2 regions of the Mesorhizobium sp. L103C119B0 genome follow, and region 1 is predicted to be linked to the other one. Evidence: predicted binding sites of a transcription regulator. Region 1 holds the regulator's gene; the other holds the start of a gene.
The links. Region 1 encodes HrcA, which represses chaperone genes, less so after heat shock. Its sites were predicted from a motif close to GTTAGCACTCNCNNNNNGNGAGTGCTAAC; they were not measured.
Positions count from the first base shown of each region.

Region 2: X728_RS144615 (co-chaperone GroES) is a predicted target of HrcA. The motif match lies at 8,625-8,653, and genes of this name have one in related genera.

Region 1 covers NZ_AYXE01000013.1:386-11,064, forward strand. Annotated here, with positions in the region: partial or broken gene X728_RS146255 (DUF6596 domain-containing protein) at 1-735, shown strand, start outside; gene X728_RS146250 (glutathione S-transferase family protein) at 745-1,371, opposite strand; gene cysK (cysteine synthase A) at 1,572-2,546, opposite strand; gene X728_RS146240 (LysE family translocator) at 2,726-3,343, opposite strand; gene X728_RS146235 (hypothetical protein) at 3,522-4,427, shown strand; gene X728_RS146230 (sorbosone dehydrogenase family protein) at 4,452-5,801, opposite strand; gene X728_RS146225 (hypothetical protein) at 5,908-6,108, opposite strand; gene hrcA (heat-inducible transcriptional repressor HrcA) at 6,144-7,229, opposite strand; gene rph (ribonuclease PH) at 7,386-8,102, shown strand; gene X728_RS146210 (VOC family protein) at 8,293-8,703, shown strand; gene rdgB (RdgB/HAM1 family non-canonical purine NTP pyrophosphatase) at 8,703-9,350, shown strand; gene hemW (radical SAM family heme chaperone HemW) at 9,350-10,507, shown strand; gene X728_RS146195 (low molecular weight protein tyrosine phosphatase family protein) at 10,514-10,679, shown strand, end outside.
Region 2 covers NZ_AYXE01000014.1:165,097-177,705, forward strand. Annotated here, with positions in the region: gene X728_RS144645 (DUF2336 domain-containing protein) at 1-483, opposite strand, end outside; gene X728_RS144640 (DUF1254 domain-containing protein) at 880-1,428, opposite strand; gene X728_RS144635 (DUF1214 domain-containing protein) at 1,421-2,005, opposite strand; gene X728_RS144630 (penicillin-binding protein 1A) at 2,079-4,238, opposite strand; gene X728_RS1000000171775 (glycine cleavage T C-terminal barrel domain-containing protein) at 4,366-4,671, shown strand; gene X728_RS144625 (trimethylamine methyltransferase family protein) at 4,653-6,206, shown strand; gene X728_RS1000000171095 (hypothetical protein) at 6,219-6,383, opposite strand; gene groL (chaperonin GroEL) at 6,517-8,145, opposite strand; gene X728_RS144615 (co-chaperone GroES) at 8,210-8,572, opposite strand; gene X728_RS144610 (hypothetical protein) at 8,821-9,093, shown strand; gene X728_RS144605 (DUF1488 domain-containing protein) at 9,090-9,356, shown strand; gene X728_RS144600 (hypothetical protein) at 9,399-9,590, opposite strand; gene X728_RS144595 (hypothetical protein) at 9,598-9,807, opposite strand; gene X728_RS144590 (DUF3168 domain-containing protein) at 10,025-10,432, shown strand; gene X728_RS144585 (ester cyclase) at 10,439-10,825, opposite strand; gene X728_RS144580 (hypothetical protein) at 11,105-11,365, shown strand; gene X728_RS144575 (response regulator transcription factor) at 11,448-12,113, shown strand; gene X728_RS144570 (ATP-binding protein) at 12,097-12,609, shown strand, end outside.

The sequences.
Region 1 (10,679 bases):
CCGTTCCGCGTGCCGGATCGCGCCGAACTCGGCGAGCGGCTGGGAACGGTGCTGGAAGCGATCTACGCGGCTTTCGCCGAAGGCTGGACCGACCCGGCAGGGACCGAGACGAGAGCGCGCAATCTGGCGACCGAAGGCATCTGGCTCGGGCGGCTGGTGGCATCGCTGATGCCGGACGAACCGGAAGCGCTCGGCCTGCTGGCGCTGATGCTGTTTGCCGAGGCGCGCCGCCCGGCGCGGCGCGATGCGGCTGGAGATTATGTGCCGCTCGCCGAACAGGATTGCCGTCTTTGGGATCACGCGCTGATCGACGAAGCCGAGGCGCTGCTGGGCCACGCCGCCACCATGGGCGTCATCGGCCGCTACCAGCTCGAAGCGGCGGTACAATCGGTGCATGCGACGCGGCGACGGACCGGCCAAACCGATTGGGCGGCGATCCGTAACTTCTACGATGCGCTGTCGGCGATATCAGGCTCGCCGGTGATTTCGATCAACCGCGCCGTGGCGATTGCCGAGGCCGAAGGGGCGGCGGCAGGACTGGCGGCGCTCTACGTGCTGGGCGACGACAAGCGGCTCAACGACTATCAGCCCTATTGGGCCGCTCGCGCCGGCCTGCTGGCCAGGCTCGGCAATGCGGCGCAAGCGGTCGAAGCCTATGACCGGGCGATCGGCCTTGAACGCGACCCCGCCGTGCGCCGCTTCCTGCAGGCGAAACGGGCGATCCTGCGAAATTGAAGCGTCCGTTCAGGCCGGCCACATCTCATGCGTGGTGTTGAGCCGTTTTATCAGCGGATGCGCGCGCAGCGCCGACCATAAGCGTTCGATGTTCGGCCAGTCGGCTCGCGCCTTGTCCATATCGGGGTGCCAGGCCACCAGCATGACGAGGTAGATGTCGGCCAGCGACATCGCGTCGCCGACCAGCCAGCCGCGCCCCTCGAGGGCTGCATCGACAATGGCGAAGCCGCGGTCCATCTCGGCAATGGCTGCCTGCTTGACGGCTTTCTTGCCGTCGGCATCGGTGGTGTAGCGATGGGCATAGTAGAGGCGCAGGATGGCGGGGTAGAGCACCGATGACATGAACGCCATCCAGCGCAGGAAACCGGCGCGATCCGGCGATCCGGCGGCCGGTGCCAGACCCGCCTCCGGATGGCGCTCGGCAAGCAGGATGCAGATCGCCGCCGATTCGGTTATCGATTGACCGTTGGGCAAGGTCAGCACCGGAACCTGGTTCAACGGGCTGATGTCGAGGAAGGCCTGGTCCGGCGGATCCTTCTTGGGCACATCGATCTGGTCGAATTGCGCGTTTGCCAGCGCCAATGCGGCCTCGACGACAAAACCGCCGCTGCCTGGGCGCGTGTAAAGCTTGTACATGTGATTCTCCCCCTGCCCGCGCGAAGCAGGCCGGGGCGATTTGACCCTGAAGCCGCCTCCCGCTCAAGCCGGTGGCGGACGCCACGGCCGGGTTTTCTGCGGTCCAGCCATGAGACTTCCGATGTCGGAGGGACAGCACCCCCCGATGCCCGGCAGGGCAGAGGGGGGTGCGAAGGATCGCCGCCTATCCAGTTAAGACGTTAAGCCCCCAGCCCGTCGAACAGGATCGTCGACAGATAGCGCTCGGCGAAGGACGGGATGATCACCACCAGGTTCTTGCCCTTGTTCTCCGGCCGCGACCCGACGGCGATGGCGGCCTGCAGGGCAGCGCCCGACGAGATGCCGACCGGCACGCCTTCAAGGCGGGCGACGAGGCGGGCGTTGGCGACCGAATCCTCGTTGGAGACCTTGACGATCTCGTCATAGATCGAGGTGTCGAGGATCTTGGGCGCAAAGCCGGCGCCGATGCCCTGGATCTTGTGCGGGCCGGGCTGGCCGCCCGACAGCACCGGCGAGGCCTCCGGCTCGACGGCGACGACATGCACCGAGGGCTTGCGTTGCTTCAGCACCTGGCCGACGCCGGTGATCGTGCCGCCGGTACCGATGCCGGCGACGAAGATGTCGACCCCGCCATCGGTGTCGTTCCAGATCTCCTCGGCGGTGGTGCGGCGGTGGATCTCCGGGTTGGCCGGGTTTTCGAACTGCTGCGGGATGACGGCGTCAGGCAGGGTGGCGGCCAATTCGTCGGCCTTGGCGATGGCGCCCTTCATGCCTTTCGGCCCTTCCGTCAGCACCAGTTCGGCGCCGAGCAGCGCCAGCATCTTGCGGCGCTCCACCGACATGGTTTCGGGCATGGTCAGGATCAGCTTGTAGCCCTTGGCGGCGGCGGCGAAGGCGAGCGCGATGCCGGTATTCCCCGAGGTCGGCTCGATCAGCGTCGTCTTGCCAGGTTTGATCCGACCCGACGCTTCCAGCGCCTCGATCATGGAAACGCCGATGCGGTCCTTGACCGAGGCGATCGGATTGAAGAATTCGAGCTTGGCAAGAAGGTTGGCAACGACGCCCTTCTCCTTGGCGAACTTGTCGAGCCGCACCAGCGGCGTGTCGCCGATCGTCTCGGTGATCGAGTTGTAGACACGGCCGCGGCCGGGCACGCGCGCGGAAGGCTTGTTCATTGGTTTCGCTCCCAAATCAGATCAGGCAATTGGCGTCGGCGGACAGAATAGGGCTTTCGCCCGCGCAAGATAGGCTGCCGGCCGAAAATATCGAGTGGGCCGCTTGCTGAAAACGCTTGTCTCCTCAAGCCGCATTTTCCGGATGGACCGATCGGCGGAATGGATGGGCCTGAACCGATCTACTGACGTGCGGCAATGGCAGCGGCCGCGCCCACCATGAAGCCGGCGGCGGTGCGGTTCAGCGCCTTCAGCGCGCGTGGCGATTTCAGGAACCAGCGCGCCTTGGCGGCCAGCGCAAGATATGGCACCAGCACCACGAAGAGCACAATGACGGTGAGCGCGACCAGGATGCCGTAGTCGGCGAGCGTGATGGTCTTCAGGTCGACGATGGTCGGCGTGATGGCGAGGTAGAAGATCATCGTTTTCGGGTTGCCCAGCGTGACGGTGAGGCCGGCAAGGAAGTTCGATACCAGGCCGCCCTTGCCTTTCCTGGCCTCGACAGTCTCGGGCGTGATCCCGGCCGTCCAGAAACGCCAGCCGAGGAAGGCGAGATAGGAGACGCCCAGCCATTTGATGGCGAGAAACACCATGCCGAAGCTTTGCGCGACAAAGGCAAGGCCGAGCACCACCGCGGTGAGATAAATGAGGTCGCCGAGCATCAGGCCGAACGACATCGCCAGCGATGAGCGGAAGCCGGATCCGAGCGCCCGCGCCACAAGCGCGGTGACGCCGGGCCCGGGAATGGCGGCGGCGATGCCCAGCGCAGCACTATAGGCAAGGAAGCCGGTGAGGGTCATGACGGTCGCACCTCGTGAAACGACTCTGGTGCCATGAAAGCCTGCAACGGCAAAACGGATTCGATTGCGCCAAGCAGGACATGAAAGCCGGTCATCCTCGTCTGAGAGCGAGAGATGGTTCACTTACGCCCCGAAGGCGGTCGGCTATCTCGCATGGCTCCGAACGGCAGGAGCACCCATGTTAGCCAAAAGACTTCACATCCAGCTCATGAAGTGGATGCCCAACAACTATTCCGAAGCACGCGGTCACGTCCACGAGCTGGAATGGTATCTGTGGTTCGAGGGGCGTCAGGCTTTCGGCCTGTTCGACAAGGGCGATAGCGATGTCGTTCCGCAGACTGGATATTTTACCGACAGCCGGAACCTTGGCGCTCACCCCATTCGTCCGATGATCTATCCGCTGGTCGTCAACAACCGGTTCAAGGTGCGGCTGGTGGCGATGGAGCGTGACGGACCGCAAAAGATAGACCCCGACGACACCGCCAAAGGCGAATTCTACATCGACCTCGACACCAAATATCCGCCGGTCTCCGACTGGCGCATCATCGCTGCCGATCCGCGCAGTACCGACCTCAACGTGGAAGCGTCGTTCCAGCTGCAATGGCTGGACTATGTCGATACCGTCGAGATTGCCGAGGATGGCCCGCCACGCATCATCGACAAGTCCAACTATCCCTATCCGTGGGGCGCCAATGTGATGGTGTTCGAGCACTGGCTCGGGCTTGGCCGCAAGGCGCCGCTCAAACTCATCGACCCGAACCGCGCATCGCGCCGCGAATACTGGATGATCAATGGCAATGCGGCCCGGCGCATGGTGCAGGACCTCTATCGCTTCAACGTCAACCAGCTTGGCGTCGCCAACGACACCATCAGCAGTGTTTACGTGCCGAAGCTCAATGCCGGCCACGTCACGGTGACGCTTTACGAACACGATTTCAGCGACGGCCGCTTCGCGCAAGGGGCGAAGAAGTCCTTCGGCTCGGTCGGCCTCTTCAATCTCAGGGATACCGGTTTCGATGACCGCGTCTCATCGGCCGAGGTGATCCATACCTATCCCAAGGTGATCCATCGGGACGTGCATTAGGGCCGGATTGCGCTGTTCGCGGGCTCAGGATGGGCCATCGACATGGGTGATGCGCCAGATGGTGCCGTTGCCATCCTCGGTGACGATAAGCGCGCCGTCCTTGGCCACCGCGACGCCGACCGGCCGGCCCCAGACGGCATCGTCGGAAAGCACGAAGCCGGTTATGAAATCCTGGTACTCGCCGGTCGGCTTGCCGTGGCTGAATCTCAGCCTCACCACCTTGTAGCCGGTGCGCACACCCCGGTTCCAGGAGCCGTGCAGGGCGACGAAAGCATCGCCCTTGTACTCGGCCGGAAAATTGTCGCCGTCATAGAAGGCGATGTTGAGCGGCGCCGAATGCGCCTGCATCAGCACGTCGGGCACGGTGACCGAGCCGGCGAGGTCTGGGCGCGCGCCCTCGTGACGCGGGTCCTCGTTGGCGCCGATATAATACCAGGGCCAGCCATAGAAGGCGCCGTCCTTGACTGAGGTGGCATATTCGAACGGCACATCGTCGCCGAGACCGTCGCGCTCGTTGACGACACACCACAGCGCGCCGGTGGCCGGCTGCACGGTCATGCCCGAGCAATTGCGCAGGCCGGTAGCGAGGATGCGGCCATTCTTGCCGTCGGGGCCGAAGGCCAGCACGTCGGCACGGCCATCCTCGGAACCCCAGGTGGCGCCGAGTGGCTGTGATTTTGCCCAGGCGTCAAGGCCGCCCTTCGGTGCCTTCTGCATGCCCTCCGCGACGTTCGATCCGGAGCCGACCGAGAGATACAGCGTCTTCCCGTCCGGCGAGAAGGCGATATCGCGGGTCCAGTGGCCGCCGGTAGGGATGTCGGAGACAATCGTCTCCGGTTCGCCGGAGGCTTTAAGGTCGCCGTCGCGATAGGCGTAGCGGACCACGCTGTCGTTGTTGGCGACGTAGACCCATTGCGGCTTGTCGCCAGGCGGGTAGAAGGCGATGCCATAGGGCTGGTTGAGATTGTCGGCAAAAATGCCCTCTTCGGCCGGCTTCGCGCTACCCTTGGCCAGCCGATAGACGCGGATCTGGTTGGCGTCACTGTCGGCGACGAACAGGTCGCCGTTCGGCGCCACGCGCACGACCCGCGGATTGGAAATGCCGGAAGCAACCAGTTCGGCCGAAAACCCAGGCGGCAGGACGGGCTTCGCGCCCTCGGGCCGATCGCCGAGGCCGGCGCTGTTGGAGGCGGATCCGGTGATGTTGGGTCTTTTCAGATCATCCGGCCTAATCAGCCGGCGCACACCTGGCTTGTCGGCCGTCCAGTCGCCGAAAGCGTCCTTGCCGGTCAGCAGCAGTTGATCAGCCTGCTGGGCGAAGGCGCTGGTGGCCAGAAGCAGGGCAAGGCCTGCGAAGCCGGCAATCCGGATCATGCTGTTCTCCTCGAACTCGCGCCGGTCGGCGCGTCACGACAAGGGAGATATTGTGCGGCCGCCGCAAAAGAGAAGCGTGCGCGCGCAGATTCGACGAGAGAACCGCTCAACTTTCCTCTTCGACGTCCAGATCGTCGTCGAGACGCTTTTCCAATGCGACAAGATCTTCCGGCAGCGGCAATCCCATGGCGCGCATTTCGCGCAGTTTTTCGCGCAGCTGCTCCTGGATTTCGTGCTCGTCCTCCGGCTGGTTGACCATTTCTTCGAGCAGCATGCTGATCTGGGCCTTGAACGATTCAAGCGCCATTCTGCGCCCTCCTTACGGTGATCCCGGCTTCGGAATTATCTTAACATCCGGGTAATCAATTGGGCCGTGTAGTCGACCATCGGCACGATGCGGGCATAATTCAGCCTGGTCGGGCCGATGACGCCGAGCGCGCCGACGACGCGGGCGTCCTTGTCGCGGTAAGGCGCCACGACCAGCGACGAGCCGGAGAGCGAGAACAGCTTGTTTTCCGAGCCGATGAAGATCCGCACGCCGGGGCCGTCCTCGGCGAGGTCGAGCAGCTGGATCAGCCCGTCCTGCGTCTCCAGATCCTCGAACAGGTGGCGCAGCAATTCGATATCGGCCTGGGCGGTGACGTTTTCGAGTAAATTGGCGCGGCCGCGCACGATAAGGCGCGCCGGCAGGCCGCTGTCGGCGCCGGCCCACACCGCCAGGCCTTTCTCGACCAGGTCCTGCGACAACGTGTCCAGCGCTGCCCGGGTCTCGTCCTTGATACGGGCGATCTCGATGCGCGCCTCGGCGAGCGTGCGGCCCCTGATATGGGCGTTGAGGAAGTTGGAGGCCTCGTGCAGCTGCGAGACGGTGATGCCGGCCGGCAGGTCGACGACGCGGTTCTCGACATCGCCATTCTGCGACACCATCACCGCCAGCGCCTTGGTCGGCTCGAGCTGGATGAACTCGATGTGCTTCAGCGCCACCTCGTTCTTGGTGGCGAGCACCAGGCCGGCGCCGCGCGACATGCCCGACAGCATCTGGCTGGCCTCGGTCAGCATGTGTTCCAGCGTCGCGCCCGAGCCGGAGGCGCGCACCTGCGCCTCGATGACCCGGCGTTCCTCGTCGGAGAGATCGCCAAGCTCCATGAAGGCATCGACGAAGAAGCGCAGGCCGGTCTGGGTCGGCAGGCGCCCGGCCGAGATGTGCGGGGCATAGATCAGGCCGAGATGTTCGAGGTCGCTCATCACGTTGCGGATGGTGGCCGGCGACAGCGACGACGGCAGGATGCGCGACAGGCTGCGCGATCCCACAGGCTCACCGTCCTTCAAATAGGATTCGACGATGCGCCTAAAAATGTCGCGCGAACGCATGTCGAGCGATTGCAGCGCGGGCGCCAGCAGACTGGGTTCGGTGACTGCCTTGGTCATTCGAGCCAAAAACCTCCGGCCCAAGGATATAGACTTCCATCACCCTCGCGCAACCCGGCGTCTGTGCCAGATCGCCCGGCCTTTTCCTTTGCGCCATGGGCTGCATGCGTCTACAAGCCGCCGACGCAACCGTAAAAAGAACAGAAAGAGGCCTCGATGCGCCCTTCCAAACGCCAAGCCGACGAAATGCGCGCCATCTCGTTCGAGCGCGGCGTCTCCAAACACGCCGAAGGCTCGTGCCTGGTGAAATTCGGCGACACGCATGTGTTGTGCACGGCAAGCCTGGAGGAAAAGGTGCCAGGCTGGATGCGCAATTCCGGCAAGGGCTGGGTGACGGCGGAATACGGCATGCTGCCGCGTTCGACCGGCGAGCGCATGCGCCGTGAAGCCTCGGCCGGCAAGCAAGGCGGCCGCACGCTGGAAATCCAGCGGCTGATCGGCCGCTCCTTGCGCGCCGTTGTCGACCTGCAGGCACTGGGCGAACAGCAGGTCACCGTCGACTGCGACGTCATCCAGGCCGATGGCGGCACCCGCACGGCCTCGATCACCGGCGGCTGGGTGGCGCTCTACGATTGCCTGCGCTGGATGGAAGCGCGGCAGATGGCCAGTGTTGCCAAGGTGCTGAAGGACCATGTCGCGGCAATTTCCTGCGGCATCCATGACGGCCAGCCGGTCATCGACCTCGACTACATTGAGGATTCATCTGCCGGCACCGACGCCAATTTCGTCATGACCGGCAAGGGCGGCATCGTCGAGATCCAGGGCACCGCCGAGGGCGAGCCGTTCTCGGAAGGGCAGTTCGCGGAGCTGATGGGCCTGGCCAAGAAGGGCATTCAGCGGCTGGTGAGCTTGCAGCAGATGGCTGTGGCCTGATTGAATTTAACGTGATGACGTCGGCGATCCTTCACACCCCCCTCTGGCCTGCCGGCCATCTCCCCCGCAAGGGGGGAGATCAGAGGTCGCTACCGTTTTCGCCAACCATCAACGTTGAGACGCCGCCAGCGGAACTGCCAATCTCCCCCCTTGCGGGGGAGATGCCCGGCAGGGCAGAGGGGGGTGCCTGATGCAACCCTCCGCTATTCTTGAGTCAGCGCTTTACGTCACGGATCTCGCCGCTGCCGAGACCTTCTACTCCGATGTCCTCGGCCTCCCTCTCCTCGGCAAGGTCGACGGCCGCCATCTCTTCTTCCGCTGCGGCCCGGGCGTGCTGCTCATCTTCAACGCCGAAGCCACCAAAATCCCGCCGGCGCCCGATGCGCGGCTGAAAGTGCCGCCACATGGCACGGTCGGCGAGGGCCATCTCTGCTTTGCCGCAAGTGAGGATGAACTCGCACAGTGGAAGGCGCAACTTGAGGCGAAAAACATCGCCATCGAAAGCGAATTCGAATGGCCGCAGGGCGGGCGCTCGATCTACATACGCGACCCCTCGGGCAATTCGATCGAATTCGCCGAGCCAAGGATCTGGGGCCTTTGATGCATTCTCTCGATGGAAAGAAGATCGTCGTTGCCAGCCACAATGAAGGCAAGCTGCGCGAATTCGCCGATTTGATGGGTCCGTTCGGCTTCGAGGCGAAGTCGGCCAAGGACTACGGCCTGCCGGAACCGGAGGAGACCGGCACCACCTTCGAGGAAAACGCCTACATCAAGGCCTTCGCCGCGGCTAAGGCGACCGGCCTGCCGGCGCTGTCGGACGATTCGGGCCTGTGCGTCGACGCGCTCGACGGCGCCCCCGGCGTCTACACCGCCAATTGGGCCGAAGCTCCCGATGGCAGCCGCGACTTCGGGATGGCCATGCAGCGCACCGAAGTGGCCTTGCAGGAGGTCGGCGCCGCCGAGCCAGCGCAGCGCAAGGGGCGGTTCGTCGCCGTCATCTGCCTGGCCTTCCCCAATGGCGAGGCTGAATATTATCGCGGCGAAGCTGAGGGAACGCTGGTGTGGCCGCCGCGCGGCGAACTCGGCTTCGGCTACGACCCGGTGTTTTTGCCCGACGGTTTCGACAAGACGTTCGGCGAGATGAGCGCTGAGGAAAAACACGGCTGGAAGCCCGGTCAGCCGACGGCGCTGTCGCACCGCGCCCGCGCCTTCCAGAAATTCGCCCGCGCCAGGTTAGGCTCAGCTTAATGTCGCTGGACCGCAGCCCGGGCTTCGGCGTCTACATCCATTGGCCGTTCTGCGCGGCCAAATGCCCGTATTGCGACTTCAACAGCCATGTCCGTCACCAGCCGGTCGACCAGGAGCGCTTTGCCCGCGCCTTCGAGACCGAGCTGAAGACGATGCGCGAGCGGACCGGGGCGCGCGAGGTGACCAGCATCTTTCTCGGCGGCGGCACACCGTCGCTAATGCAGCCGCAGACGGTGGCGGCGGTGCTGGACGCCGTGGCGAAGAACTGGACGGTGCCCGACGGCATCGAGGTGACGCTGGAGGCCAATCCATCCTCGGTCGAGGCCGAGCGCTTTCGCGGCTACCGCGCCGCCGGCGTCAACCGCGTCTCGCTCGGCGTGCAGGCGTTGAACGACAAGGATCTGCGCTTTCTCGGCCGACTGCACAATGTCGACGAGGCGCTGCATGCAATTGGCCTGGCACGGGACATATTCCCAAGACTTTCCTTCGACCTGATCTACGCCCGCCCCGGCCAGACGCTGGACGACTGGCAGGTGGAGCTCGAACAGGCGATCGGCCATGCCGCCGACCATCTGTCGCTCTACCAGCTGACCATCGAGGAAGGCACGCCGTTCCATGCGCTGCATGCGGCGCACAAGTTTACCGTTCCCGACAATGACCGGGCCGCCGATCTCTATGCGCTGACTCAGGAGGTCACCGCGGCGCATGGCCTGCCGGCCTATGAGATTTCCAACCACGCCAGGCCGGGCGCCGAGAGCCGGCACAATCTGACCTATTGGCGGTATGGCGAATATGTCGGCGTCGGACCGGGCGCGCATGGCCGCTTTATCGAGAACGGCCACCGTGTTGTGACGATCGCCGAGCGGATGCCGGAGACCTGGGCCAATCTGGTGGAGGCCAGGGGCCATGGCGTCACCGGCGGCGAGATCCTGACGCGCTCCGAAGAGGCCGACGAGTTCCTGCTGATGGGGCTGAGGTTGGCCGAAGGCATCGACCTTTCCCGCTACGAGGCGTTTTCCGGGCGCGGCCTGTCGAGCGCCCGGCTGACCGTGCTGCAGGATGAGGGGCTGGTGGCGCCGATCGGCAATGCCAGGCTACGCGCCACGCCAGCCGGCATGATCGTGCTCGATGCCGTGGTGGCGGATTTGGCGCGGTAGATCGCGATGAAGAACGTGCTGTTCGTCTGCAGCCAGAACCGCTTGCGCAGCCCGACCGCCGAGCAGGTGTTCTCCAAACGTAGGGATATCGAGGTCGCGTCGGCCGGCACCAACCACGACGCCCACACGCCGCTGACGCATGAGCTGGTCGCCTGGGCCGACATCGTCTTCG
Region 2 (12,609 bases), on a different contig from region 1:
GGCAGCGGCTTCGGCGTCGGCGCCCGCCACGTCGGCGATCGGCTCGGGCTGCCGCACGCGCACCAGGGTCGGCTTTTCCAGCGCCTTGATCAACTGCGCGATGGTCGGGTTCAAATCCTTGCGGCGGGCAATGGCGCGCGCATGCGGCAGGCCGTGGCGGCCGATCAACGCGATCAGGTCGATGTCGCCCAGCGCCCGCGAACGGACGAGCAAGGGCGCGCAGACATCGACCGGCTCCTCGCAAAGCCGCCGCACCAGGGCGGCCGGCGCATATTCGCATTCGGACAGGGCGGCGGCGACATAGCGGCGCGATTCGACCGGCACGCTGTCGAACAGCGGCAGCGTCAGATCCTCGAGCTGGGCGATCTCGCGGCGCGACGGGCGGGTCAGCGAGCAGAACGCCGACACGGCGGCGCGAAACAGCCTTTCGGCTTTTCCCGATTCCGTCCGTATGGCGATTTGCCTGAAATCCGAAGCTGACACGGAAGATACGCCCGACACTCGACACAACCCGGACCATGCTCAACCGCAACTGTGTCGGTTTCGCGCAAGGCCTGGAACAAACATCAAATTAGCCGCGATCCGTTAGCGCTCCGTTAACCCTCTGCCGGCCTTAATCACATTTGGAGGCGTTGCGTTGTGCTCCGGGGCAACCGAGAGGAATACGCGAACCATGGGCATGGTACTGTCTTTCGTGCCGCGATCGGCACCAGTCAATCGAGCAGTTCAGGACACCGGTACGCCGGCGGCGGTGATCATTTTTCCCGGCGTCCGCTACGAGCATCCGCCATTGGCAGGCCAAGCGCGGCCGGCGGACAAGCCGGGCACACCACGGACGCCTGTTCCGCACCACTGAGTTTGCTGGTCGTCGGGCTGAGGTCAGTAGTCCTGCAGTTCGCAGGAGCTCTGGTCCAGGAACTGCGACACTATCGGCTTCCAGCTGTCGTCAGGCACGAAGGCGCGGATGACGAAGATGCCTTCCTCGATCGGCGCCTCGACGAAGATCGCCCCTTGCAGGTCTTCGGGAAGCTCCCTGCGCACGTCGATCATCTGTGCCGGCGTCAGCACCACGGTGTCCAGCTTGTTGCCGGTCGCCGTGCGGTCGTTGAATGAATAGAAATTGTGGCCGTTGCGGTCATAGACCGACACCGACCAGAACGGCACGCTGCCCGGCGCCTTGATCCGCACCATGCCTTCGGCAAGGTCGAAGCGGCAGGCGGCGGCGTAAAACAGCGGATCCACCGACTTCACCACCGGCGCGCCGCCCGCCTCGGCATCCAGCCTGGTCATCTTGTAGAGGTCGGACGCCATCGCCAGCCGTGACCAGGCATCGCGCTCGGTAAATTCCGGCACCAGCAAAAGCACCACGATGTGGACGATGCCGGCGCCGAGCAGGCCGAGCAGGATGGCGTGCAGCAACCTACGCATTGCAGCCAGCCTTGACGATCCGGGGCAGCGACACGTCGGAAAGGCCGGTGCTTGAGGCAATCGGCGTGTCGTAGAAGGTGAGCACGAAATACATCCGGCCAAAACCTTCGGTCAGAAGCCAGTTGCCGGGGGCCGGACGGTTGCCGACGGCGATGATCACCGAATTGTCGGGCTGACGCAGCACCTGGTAGGATTGCAGCGCCGCCAGCCTCGGCTTGCCGGTGTCGACCACGCCGAGCGATTGATCCGCGGCATAGAGCGTCCAGAACCGGGCTGTGGGGAAACTGCCCTCGATCCTGTAGTCGCATTGCCGCTGAAGCTCATTGCCGGCCGCATCGCGCTCGGCGATGAAGGACAAGCCCTCGGCCTTGCCGAGCGCCAGCACGCCTTCACGCGCCACGCGCGCCTTCGAATAGGGGTCGGCATCTTGCGTGCCGATCTCGGGAAAGGCGGTCCATTCGCCGATGCTGATCGCGCCGACGCCGCTCTGCGCCTGCAGCGCATACCAGACGCTGCCGCCGCCGAGGCCGATGGCTATGGCAAGCGAAAGCAGCGTGAAAAAGGCGGTCTTGAGCATGAAGAACCGGGACGAGTGAATTATCGTTGGGGGATATAGCGGGGCAGGCCGCAGAGCAAGCAGCGCTGTGGAATCAAAGCGCCGACAGGGTCTCCGGTGTCTGCGGCGAGCCGAGCACGGGCGCGGCCTGGAACACCTTGGTCATCTCGCGCAGCGTCTGTGTCGTGCGGCTGGACAGCACCGCCGGGCGCTCGGCCGCGGCATCCGCTGCTGCCTGATCGGCATTTTTCTTCTCCGCTTCCTCGGCCTTGGCCGCGATCTCTTCGTCGACGAAGGGTTTGTCTAGGCCGGGGATCGGCTTCAGGTCGATATTCTGGTGCGCGTAGACCATCAGCCGCTGCCACACCATCGCCGGCAGCGTGCCGCCGGTCATGTTGCGGGTCGGGGTGAAGTCGTCATTGCCGAGCCAGACGGCAGCCGTGTAGTTGCCGGTGAAGCCGACGAACCAGGCGTCGCGGTAGGATTGCGTCGTCCCCGTCTTGCCAGCGACGACGATGTTGGGCAGCTGCGCGCGCCGCGCGGTGCCGATCGCCGGCACCGCAGCCAGCATGGTGTTCATGTATTTCAAAGCCTGTTCCGACAGAACCCGATGCGGCGCCGGCGCATCCTTGGCAAAGTCGTAGACGACATCGCCGGTGCGGGTGACGAGCTGGGTGATGCCGTGCCGCGAGCCGGCGAAGCCGTTCTGCGCGAACACGCTGTAGCCCGTCGCCTGGTCCATGACCGTCATGCCCGATGTGCCGAGCACCATGGTCTTGTGCGACTCCAGCGGCGATTCCACGCCGAATGATTCGGCCATCGCCTTGATCGGGCCGATGCCGAGATAGTCCTTGGCCAGCCGTACCGGCACGGTGTTGATCGATTTGGCGATCGCCGTGATCAGCGTCACATTGCCGGCCGAGCCGCCATTGTAATTGTGCGGTGACCAGCCGCCCCAGCTGATCGGCCCGCCTGAGACGACGGAGTCCGGGGTGAACCCGTGCTCCATGGCGGTGGCGTAGACGTAAGGTTTGAACGAGGAGCCGGTCTGGCGCAGCGCCTTGGTGGCGCGGTTGAACTGGCTTGCGCCATAGTCGCGGCCGCCGACAATGGCGCGTACCGCGCCATTGGTCTCGATCACTACAACGGCGCCCTCGGTGACGTTGTATTCCTTGCCGAACTGGCGGAGATGGAATTCGACGGATTCCTCCGCCGCTTTCTGGATGTTGGCGTCGAAAGTGGTGTGGGCGACCAGCGAATGCTGGCCGGGCTTGGCGATTTTCTTGACCTCATCGAAGGCCCAGTCGAGGTAATAATCCGGGCTCTTCTGCTCGCCGCGGTCGACGATCTCGGCTGGATGCAGCCTTGCCTGCAGCACCTGGCCTTCGGTCATGAAACCGGAATCGACGAGGTTCGACAGCACCACATTGGCGCGAGCACGGGCGGCGGGCAGGTTGATGTGCGGGGCGTATTTGGTCGGCGCCTTGAACAGGCCGGCCAGCATCGCCGCCTCGGCGAGGTTCAGATCCTTGACGCTCTTGCCGAAATAGAAATCCGCCGCCGCCTCGATGCCGAACGTGCCGCCGCCCATATAGGCGCGGTCGAGATAAAGCTGCAGGATCTCCTTCTTCGACAGATTGGCCTCCAGCCACAGCGACAGGAAGGCTTCCTTGATCTTGCGTTGGAAGGTCCGCTCATTCGACAGGAACAGGTTCTTGGCCAGCTGCTGGGTGATGCTGGAGCCGCCCTGGACGACGGAATTGGCCCGCACATTCTCGAAGATGGCGCGCGACAGGCCGAGCACGTCGATGCCGTAGTGCTCGAAGAAGCGCCGGTCCTCGGTCGCCAGCACTGCTTTGATGACATGGTCCGGCATCTCGTCGACAGGCACGGAATCGCGCTGGATGATGCCGCGCTGGCCAATCTCGTTGCCGTAGCGGTCGAGGAAGGTGACGGCGAAATCGCCCTGACTGCGCCAGTCGCCGGTGGTGATCTGGAAGGCCGGCATCGCGAGTGCGAGCAGCACGACGACGCCGCCGGCGCCCATCGTAAAACCTTCGCTCAGCACCTCGATGATGCCGCGTCGCCAGCCGGTGACTCGGAAGCGCCGCGAAAAAATGGTCGCCGATTCCCAGAACTGGCCGGCCTTGAAGCCGATTTCGTAGAGCGAGGAATCGATCCACGCGTCCACCGCCAGCAGTGCGGCGGCGATCGGACCTCTTCGTCTTGGACGTCGTTCTAAAGGACTGGCCATTCCCGAAACTCACCCCACCCACCTGAGAACCGCAAGCGGGCAATTTCAGGGCGGGCATACCCGGCGAAGACTATTCTTCCATTTCAGCCCGGCTCACAAGGGCAGCCAGGCCACACCGCACGGTTTGTTGAGCGCCGCCCGGATCGTGACGCTGGAGGTCGACGCCGTCGATGCCGACGCCAGTGGCTTCGAGCCAGTCTGGCACAAGGGCCGGCGCGTCGGCTTCGTCGCCTCAGCCGGCTATGGCTACACAATAGGCAAAAGCGTCGCGCTGACGTTGCTGGGCGACGAATTCGCCGGGGAGGGGACCGCGCTTTGGGTGCACATTGTCGGCGTCGAGCGGCCGGCGCGAATTATTCCGGCCTCGCCATACGACCCCGAGGGCAGGCGATGCGGCAATGAGGAGTTTTGGCCATGGTCGATGACATTATAAGGGAGACCAGGCGCGAGCGCCGGCGCGGGCACACCGGTGAGGCCGGCAGCGGGTCAAGCCGCCACCCGAACTATCGCTCGCTCAAGAACCCGTTCCTGCCGCAGCCGGTGTTTTCGGACGACCAGGTCGCGGCCATCCACGACACGGCGTTGCGCGTGCTGGAAGAGCTCGGCATCAAGGTGCTGCTGCCGGAGGCACGGGCGATCTACGCCAAAGCCGGTGCGCTGGTCGACGAGGACAGCCAGATGGTGCGCATCGGCCGCGATATTGTCACTGCGGCACTGGCCTCGGCGCCGAAATCCATCCGGGCGCTGGCGGGCAACCGTAGCCGCGATCTCATGCTGGAGCTCGGCTCGATGACGTTCCTGGCCGGAGCCGGGGCGCCCAACGTCACCGATCTCGAACGCGGACGGCGTCCGGGCACGCTCGCCGCTTTCGAAGAACTGACCAAGCTTGTTCAGAATTTCGACGTGCTGCATATGCTCGGCCCCTGGATCGAGCCGCAGGATGTCGACAACCATTTGCGCCACTATGCCGTCAACCGTGCGCAGCTGACCCTGTCGGACAAGTTCCCCTTCGTCTTCGCCCGCGGCACGCCGCAGGTCGAGGATGGGTTCGAGATGATCAGGCTGGCGCGCGGGCTCTCGCAGGACGAGTTCCTGGCCGGCGTCCATTGCTACACCGTGATCAACACCAATTCGCCGCGCCAGCTCGATATCCCGATGGCGCAAGGCATCATCGACTTCGCCAGCGCCGGCCAGGTCTCTGTCATCACGCCCTTCTGCCTGGCCGGCGCCATGGCGCCGATCACCGTCGCCGGCGCATTGACGCTGCAGCATGCCGAGGCGCTGGCTGGTCTCGCGCTGGCGCAGATGGTGCGGCCGGGCGCACCGGTGGTCTACGGATCCTTCTCCTCCAATGTCGACATGAAGTCCGGCGCACCGGCCTTCGGCACGCCCGAGCACGTCAAGGCGACGCTGGGCGCCGGCCAGCTGGCGCGCTTCACCGGCCTGCCTTGGCGGTCCGGCGGCGGCAGTGCGGCCAACATTTCCGATGTGCAGGCGGCGCACGAGACGCAGTTCGCGCTGTGGGGCTCGGTGCTTGCCGGCGCCACCGTCTGCATCCATGCCGCGGGCTGGCTGGAGGGTGGCCTCAGCGTCTCCTACGAGAAGCTGATCACCGATATCGAGGCATTGCAGACGGTTGCCGAACTCTGCGCTACGACCCCCGGCGACGAGGATTCGATCGGCTTCGAGGCGATCGCTGAAGTCCAGCCGGGCGGGCATTTCTTCTCCGCCGGCCACACCATGACGCGCTACCGCACCGCCTTCTACGAGCCGCTGGTCGCCGATTGGTCGAATTTCGGCAGCTGGACGCAGTCCGGTTCGAAGTCGGCCACCGAGCGCGCCACCGGCATCTGGAAGCGGACGCTGGCCGACTTCCAGCCGCCGGCGTCGGCCGTTGCCACATCCGATGTGCTCGACGAGTTCATTGCCCGCCGCACCGAAGAGGGCGGAGCGTTGCCGGTGTCGTGAGGTTGGCAGCCGTCACGTCGGCCGCTTGTCGCCGGTCTTCGACGGCTCGCGGCGAATCGGCCCGGCATCGGCCTGCCTGTGCTTGTCGGCGGCAATCCGGCGGATGCGATCGAAGCGGCTCTCCTCCGCCGGCTTGGTCGCGGATACAGCGTTTGGCTTCGGGGCGAATGTGATCATCTGTCGATCTCCCTGTCGTTGATGACAGTCTTGACTGACTGACGGAAATTCCTGGCTCGCCGGGGAAATGTCCCCGGCAGCCTGTTCTGATTTATGCCCGCCCAGATTCCAGCGGGCAATTTTCGGGCGATGGTCAGTAGCCGCCCATGCCGCCACCGCCGCCCGCAGGCGCCGCATCCTTGGCCGGAACGTCGGTGATCATCGCTTCGGCGGTGATCAGAAGGGCGGCGATCGAGCCGGCGTCCTGCAACGCGGTGCGCACCACTTTCGCCGGGTCGACGATGCCGGCCTTGATCATGTCGACATAGACCTCGTTCTGGGCGTCAAAGCCCTGATTCTGGTCCTTGCTGTCGGACAGCTTGCCGACGACGATCGAGCCTTCGACGCCGGAATTCTCGGCGATCTGGCGGATCGGCGCTTCAAGCGCCCTGAGCACGATCGAAATGCCGGCGGTCACATCGTCATTGGCGCCGGTCAGGCCGGCCAGAGCCGATCTTGCGCGCAGAAGCGCCACGCCACCGCCGGGCACGATGCCTTCTTCCACCGCCGCGCGCGTCGCATTCAGCGCGTCGTCGATGCGGTCCTTCTTTTCCTTCACTTCAGACTCGGTGACGCCGCCGACGCGGATCACGGCGACGCCGCCGGCGAGCTTGGCCAGCCGCTCCTGCAACTTCTCCTTATCGTAGTCGGACGTGGTCTCCTCGATCTGGCCCTTGATCTGCGCGATGCGCGCCTGGATGGTCGCCTTGGTGCCGGCGCCGTCGATGATCGTGGTGGTGTCCTTCTCGATCAGTACGCGCTTGGCGCGGCCAAGCATCTCGATGGTGACGTTTTCGAGCTTGATGCCGAGATCCTCGGAAATCATCTGGCCCGATGTCAGCACGGCGATGTCTTCCAGCATCGCCTTGCGGCGATCGCCGAAGCCCGGCGCCTTGACGGCCGCGACCTTGAGGCCGCCGCGCAGCTTGTTGACGACCAGCGTCGCCAGTGCTTCGCCTTCGACGTCTTCCGAGATGATCAGCAGCGGCCTGCCGCTCTGCACCACCGCCTCGAGGATCGGCAGCATCGCCTGCAGATTGCCGAGCTTCTTCTCGTGGATGAGCACGTAAGGCTCTTCCAGCTCGACGCGCATCTTGTCGGCATTGGTGACGAAATAGGGGCTGAGATAGCCGCGGTCGAACTGCATGCCTTCGACGACGTCGAGTTCGGTGTCGGCGGTCTTGGCCTCCTCGACGGTGATGACGCCGTCATTGCCGACCTTGTCCATCGCCTTGGCGATCATGGCGCCGACGCTGGCATCGCCATTGGCGGCGATGGTGCCGACCTGCGCGATCTCGGCCGACGACTTGACCTTCTTGGCCTTCGCCTTGATGTCCTTGACCACGGCGGCGACAGCCTGGTCGATGCCACGCTTGAGGTCCATCGGGTTCATGCCGGCGGCAACCAGCTTGGCGCCTTCGCGCAGGATCGATGCGGCCAGCACCGTGGCGGTGGTGGTGCCGTCACCGGCGAGGTCGTTGGTCTTCGAAGCCACTTCGCGCACCATCTGCGCGCCCATGTTCTCGAACTTGTCGGCAAGCTCGATTTCCTTGGCCACCGTCACACCGTCCTTGGTGATGCGCGGCGCGCCATAGGCCTTGTCGATGATGACGTTGCGGCCCTTGGGGCCGAGCGTGACCTTCACCGCATTGGTGAGGATCTCGACGCCGCGCAGCATGCGGTCGCGCGCGTCGGTGGCGAATTTGATTTCCTTGGCAGACATTTTTTTCAATCCCGTTGGTGTGGTGAAGCAAGCGGCTCGCCGGAGCCTGGCAAAGCCAGGCCGGTCAGGCGGCCTTCTTGGCTTTGACGCTTTTCTCGGTGACGACCGTCCCGCTCTTGCCGATAGCGGCCGTCTCGCTCTTGTCGATGACGCCCATAATGTCGGCTTCCTTCATGATCAGCAGGTCCTCGCCGTCGATCTTGACCTCGGTGCCCGACCATTTGCCGAACAGGATGAAGTCGCCGGCCTTGACGTCGAGCGGGACAAGCGCGCCGTTTTCGTCGCGTGCGCCCGGCCCAACGGCGATGACTTCGCCTTCCTGCGGCTTTTCCTTGGCATTGTCGGGAATGATGATGCCGCCCTTGGATTTGACATCGCCTTCGGCGCGCCGGATGACGACGCGGTCGTGGAGTGGCCGAAACTTCATGAGAACTTCTTTCTGGGGCCGGCATAGGCGACCGCGCCGTTCTTATAGGCGTGTTGGCACTCGATAGATAGGAGTGCCAAAAATTATTCGTGGCCAAAATTAAATATTAAAAAGTATTATGATGTCTGCAGGGTTCGAAACGTCGCGAGGCGCCTAGATATTTCGAAAAATTGAATTTCGAGGCCAAAGCGACTATTTATATCGTAAGTTCGATTTCACAATTTCAGGCACGAGGAGAGATTTAGGCGATGGCCGAAGGCAATCAGAGCATCATGGAAAAAGCTGAAGCCCGCTTCATGGACAAGCAGAAGAAGACGGCCGAGCGCAACAAGGCAACCTCCGACTACATGTCCGAAGCGAGGGCCAGGGAGATCAAGACGGCAAGGCTCAGGGAATTGCGCCTGGCCAAGGAAGAGGCCGACCGCGTCGCGGAAGCCTTGAACCCCACACCGAAGAAGAAGCGGGCGACAGTGGCGACAGTCAAGAAAGCCGCCGCCGCGCCGAAGGGGGGCACGTCATGAGCCTGACATTCCCCAATCCAAGTCGCTTCTATGACGAGGCCGGCAAGCGCATCCGCTTTGTCGGCCATGACGGCATGTTCCAGATTTCCTTCTCCGTCGCAGCCGATGCCCTCTCGAAGGTGCCATCAGGGACGGCGACCGCGGAAGCCACCTATCTGGCGGCCTTCGACACCGCGTCCAGCTCCATCCATGACATTGCCAGCAAGGCCTACGCCCGCACCCGCAAGAGCATATATGTGCTCACAGCCGCGGATTTCGGCTAGCGCGCGTTCGTCTTGCATCAGGGCGGCTGAGATCAGCGTGCGTCAGGACTTGCGGTCGGCTTTTGCCCGCCGCTTGACGTCCCGGCTGTTCAGGCGGTCGGCCATCGCTTCCGCATCCCGCAAATTCATGGCCACCATTACCTGTTGCTTAAGCTCGACAGGCTGGCCGGTGAAGATGTCGAAGATAGTCCAGCTCTCGGGCTCGTCCATGCGCAACGCGTAGCGGTTTGCCATATCGGCATCAGGCCCTTGACATGAAAAATGCCGCCGCCATGATCAGGATTGTCCAGGCCACCACCGACAGCTTCAAGGCCAGGCCGCCATGCATTGAAAGTATCTCGCGCATGCGCAGGGCCACGGTGCTCTTCGACAGGGCGGGTGCTGCCGCAATCGCGACCGGGGGCTTGACGCCGAGCTTTCCAAAAGCCGGCAGCAGCGGTGGCGTTCGCATGAAATGACCTCGAATTGCCGGAGAAAACAGGGCTCCTCATAACACCCTTCTTGAAACTCCCCGCATGCCAAATAGAACCCGGTCCGTGAAAGGGCCATGCCGCCCGATTCGCCGCCTTCCATCAGGCGGATCGTCATCTGGCGAAATCCGTGCAACGCGGTTAGGTTGCGCGCGAAACTGAGGTTGTTCAAAGCGTGACAGGCGAACGGAGACGACGATGACGGCGCCCGGCGATTTGCTGCAAGCCTTGTTCATGAGATTGAAGAGCGATGCCTCGCTGACGGCGCTGCTCGGCGGCGCCGGGTTGCGCGAGCAGGCGGCCGACAGTGCCGCCTTCCCTTATGTGACCTATGGCAGGACCAGCGCATTCGATCTGGACACCGGCGCCGACAATGATGACGACCAGCTCATCACGCTGCATGTCTGGTCGAAGGCGCAAGGCGAGGCCGAGACGCGTCTGATCATGGACAGCATCCGGGCGCGCCTTGACGGCGCCGCTTTCGCCACCGGCTCGCGCGACCAGACCCGCCTGTCCCTGGAGTTCGCCGAGGCCCGCTACGACGAGGACCTGGCGCTCTACCACGGGGTGCTGCGGATACGCGCTCTCACCGAGCAAAGTGATTGAAGCAACCTAGATTTGCGCCTGAATCTCGGCCTTGTCGATGACTGACCACACCTCGCGGATGCGACCCTCTCCGAATTCGTAGAAAACATTCTCAGCGAACGACACGCGCTTGCCGTTCACCGGCAGGCCGAACAGCACGCCCTTGGGATGACAGTCGAAATGCAGGCGCGCCGCCACGCGCGGCGGCTGGCAGACCAGCAGTTCGATGTTGAAGCGGAGGTCGGGAATCGCCTCGAAATCGCCTTCGAGCATACGGCGATAACCCGACAGGCCGAGCATTTCGCCATTGTGCTGCACCTCGTCGCCGACAAAGTCTCCAAGTTTCGCCCAGTCCTGGGCATTCAGGCAAGCGATATAGCCCCGGTAAAGGTCGGCAAGGTCTTTATCCGTCATGGCGCCCTCCGATGATTTGGCGTTTCCCGCGCTATTTAGGGCGGCCTTCAGAATGGTCTCGCCTTGACCTGTTCCCAATCTGGCTGCGAATTGAGAACCTGCGCGCAAAAACCATAGCCGCGCAGCCGGTTTTCCGGTTATGAATCCATTGCCCGGTCTGAGGGACTGGGCGGTAGGATCGCATTCATTCGTTGCGCGCGCAGGGGGTATTGCGGGGATGGATTTTCACCCGTTCACCGTTCATTTCACGTTCAGCACAGTTGCGTTACAACGCCGACCATGAAAACGCTTCGCTCTCATGTCAGAACCGCGATACTGGCGCTCACAGCGGCCGGCCTGTTGGCGTCGCAAGCGACGCCGGCAGCCGCGGCGGATTGCTACGCGATCGGCCAGCAGGTTGCCGAGCAGAATGGCGGCACGCTGGCCAAGGCTTCGCAGACGACGCGTGGCGGCCAGGAGGTCTGCGTCATCGTCGTGCTTGTGCCGGGCAAGGACGGCCAGCGTCCGCGCCGTTCCGAGATCGTCGTCCCGGCGAACTGATCCAATCTTCCCTCTTGCAGGGCTCGTTTCCCAGACCACCGGAATCGGCCTATAGCTGACACATCAACAGGCCTGACCGATCATGCGCGTACTCGTCGTAGAAGATGACAAGGATCTCAACCGGCAGCTGGCCGACGCGCTGGTCGATGCCGGCTATGTCGTCGACCGCTCCTATGACGGCGAGGAGGGGCATTTCCTCGGCGACACGGAGCCCTACGATGCCGTCGTGCTCGACATCGGCCTGCCGCAGATGGACGGCATCAGCGTCGTCGAGCGCTGGCGCCGCAACGGCCGCAAGATGCCGGTGCTGATCCTGACAGCGCGCGACCGCTGGAGCGACAAGGTGTCGGGCATCGATGCCGGCGCCGACGACTATGTCACCAAGCCGTTCCACATCGAGGAGGTGCTGGCCAGGGTGAGGGCGCTGATCCGCCGCGCCGCCGGCCATGCCTCGTCCGAGCTCACTTGCGGGCCGCTGCGCCTCGACACCAAGGCCTCCAAGGCCGATGTCAACGGCGTGCCGCTGAAGCTGACCTCGCATGAGTTCCGCCTGCTGGCCTATCTGATGCACCATATGGGCGAGGTGGTGTCGCGCACCGAGCTGGTCGAGCATCTTTACGACCAGGATTTCGACCGCGATTCCAACACCATCGAGGTCTTTGTCGGCCGGCTGCGCAAGAAGATGGGCATCGACATGATCGAAACCGTGCGCGGCATGGGCTATCGCATGCGTGAGCCGGAGGCGTAAGGCGGAACCGCTCCCCATACCAGCAAGGAAGCCTTTTTCGGCGCGGCTCTGGCCGCGCTCGCTGGCCTTCCGCGTCATCGGCTTTTCCACGATCTGGGCGATCCTCACCCTGATCGTCATCTTCACTCTGATCACCACGCTCTACCGCCAGGCCAGCGAGCGCGGCTTCGACAGCCTGCTGTCGGCGCATCTGTTCAATCTGATCGGCTCGGTCGGCGTTTCCGAATCCGGCCAGCTCACCGGTGCTCCCGACCTTGGCGACCTGCGCTTCTCGGAGCCGAATTCGGGCTGGTACTGGTCGGTGGAGCCGGCTTCCGAAGGTGTGCACGGCAACCTTCATTCGTCCTCGATGACCACGACGATCCCGTCGCCGACCGTCGCCGAGGTGCCGTTCAATTCGAGCTTCCAGCGCAGCTACTCCACCGACGGTATCGGCGACGAGCAGCTCGAAGTGTTCGAGAGCGAATTCGTGCTCGATGCCAAGAACCGCGCCGCG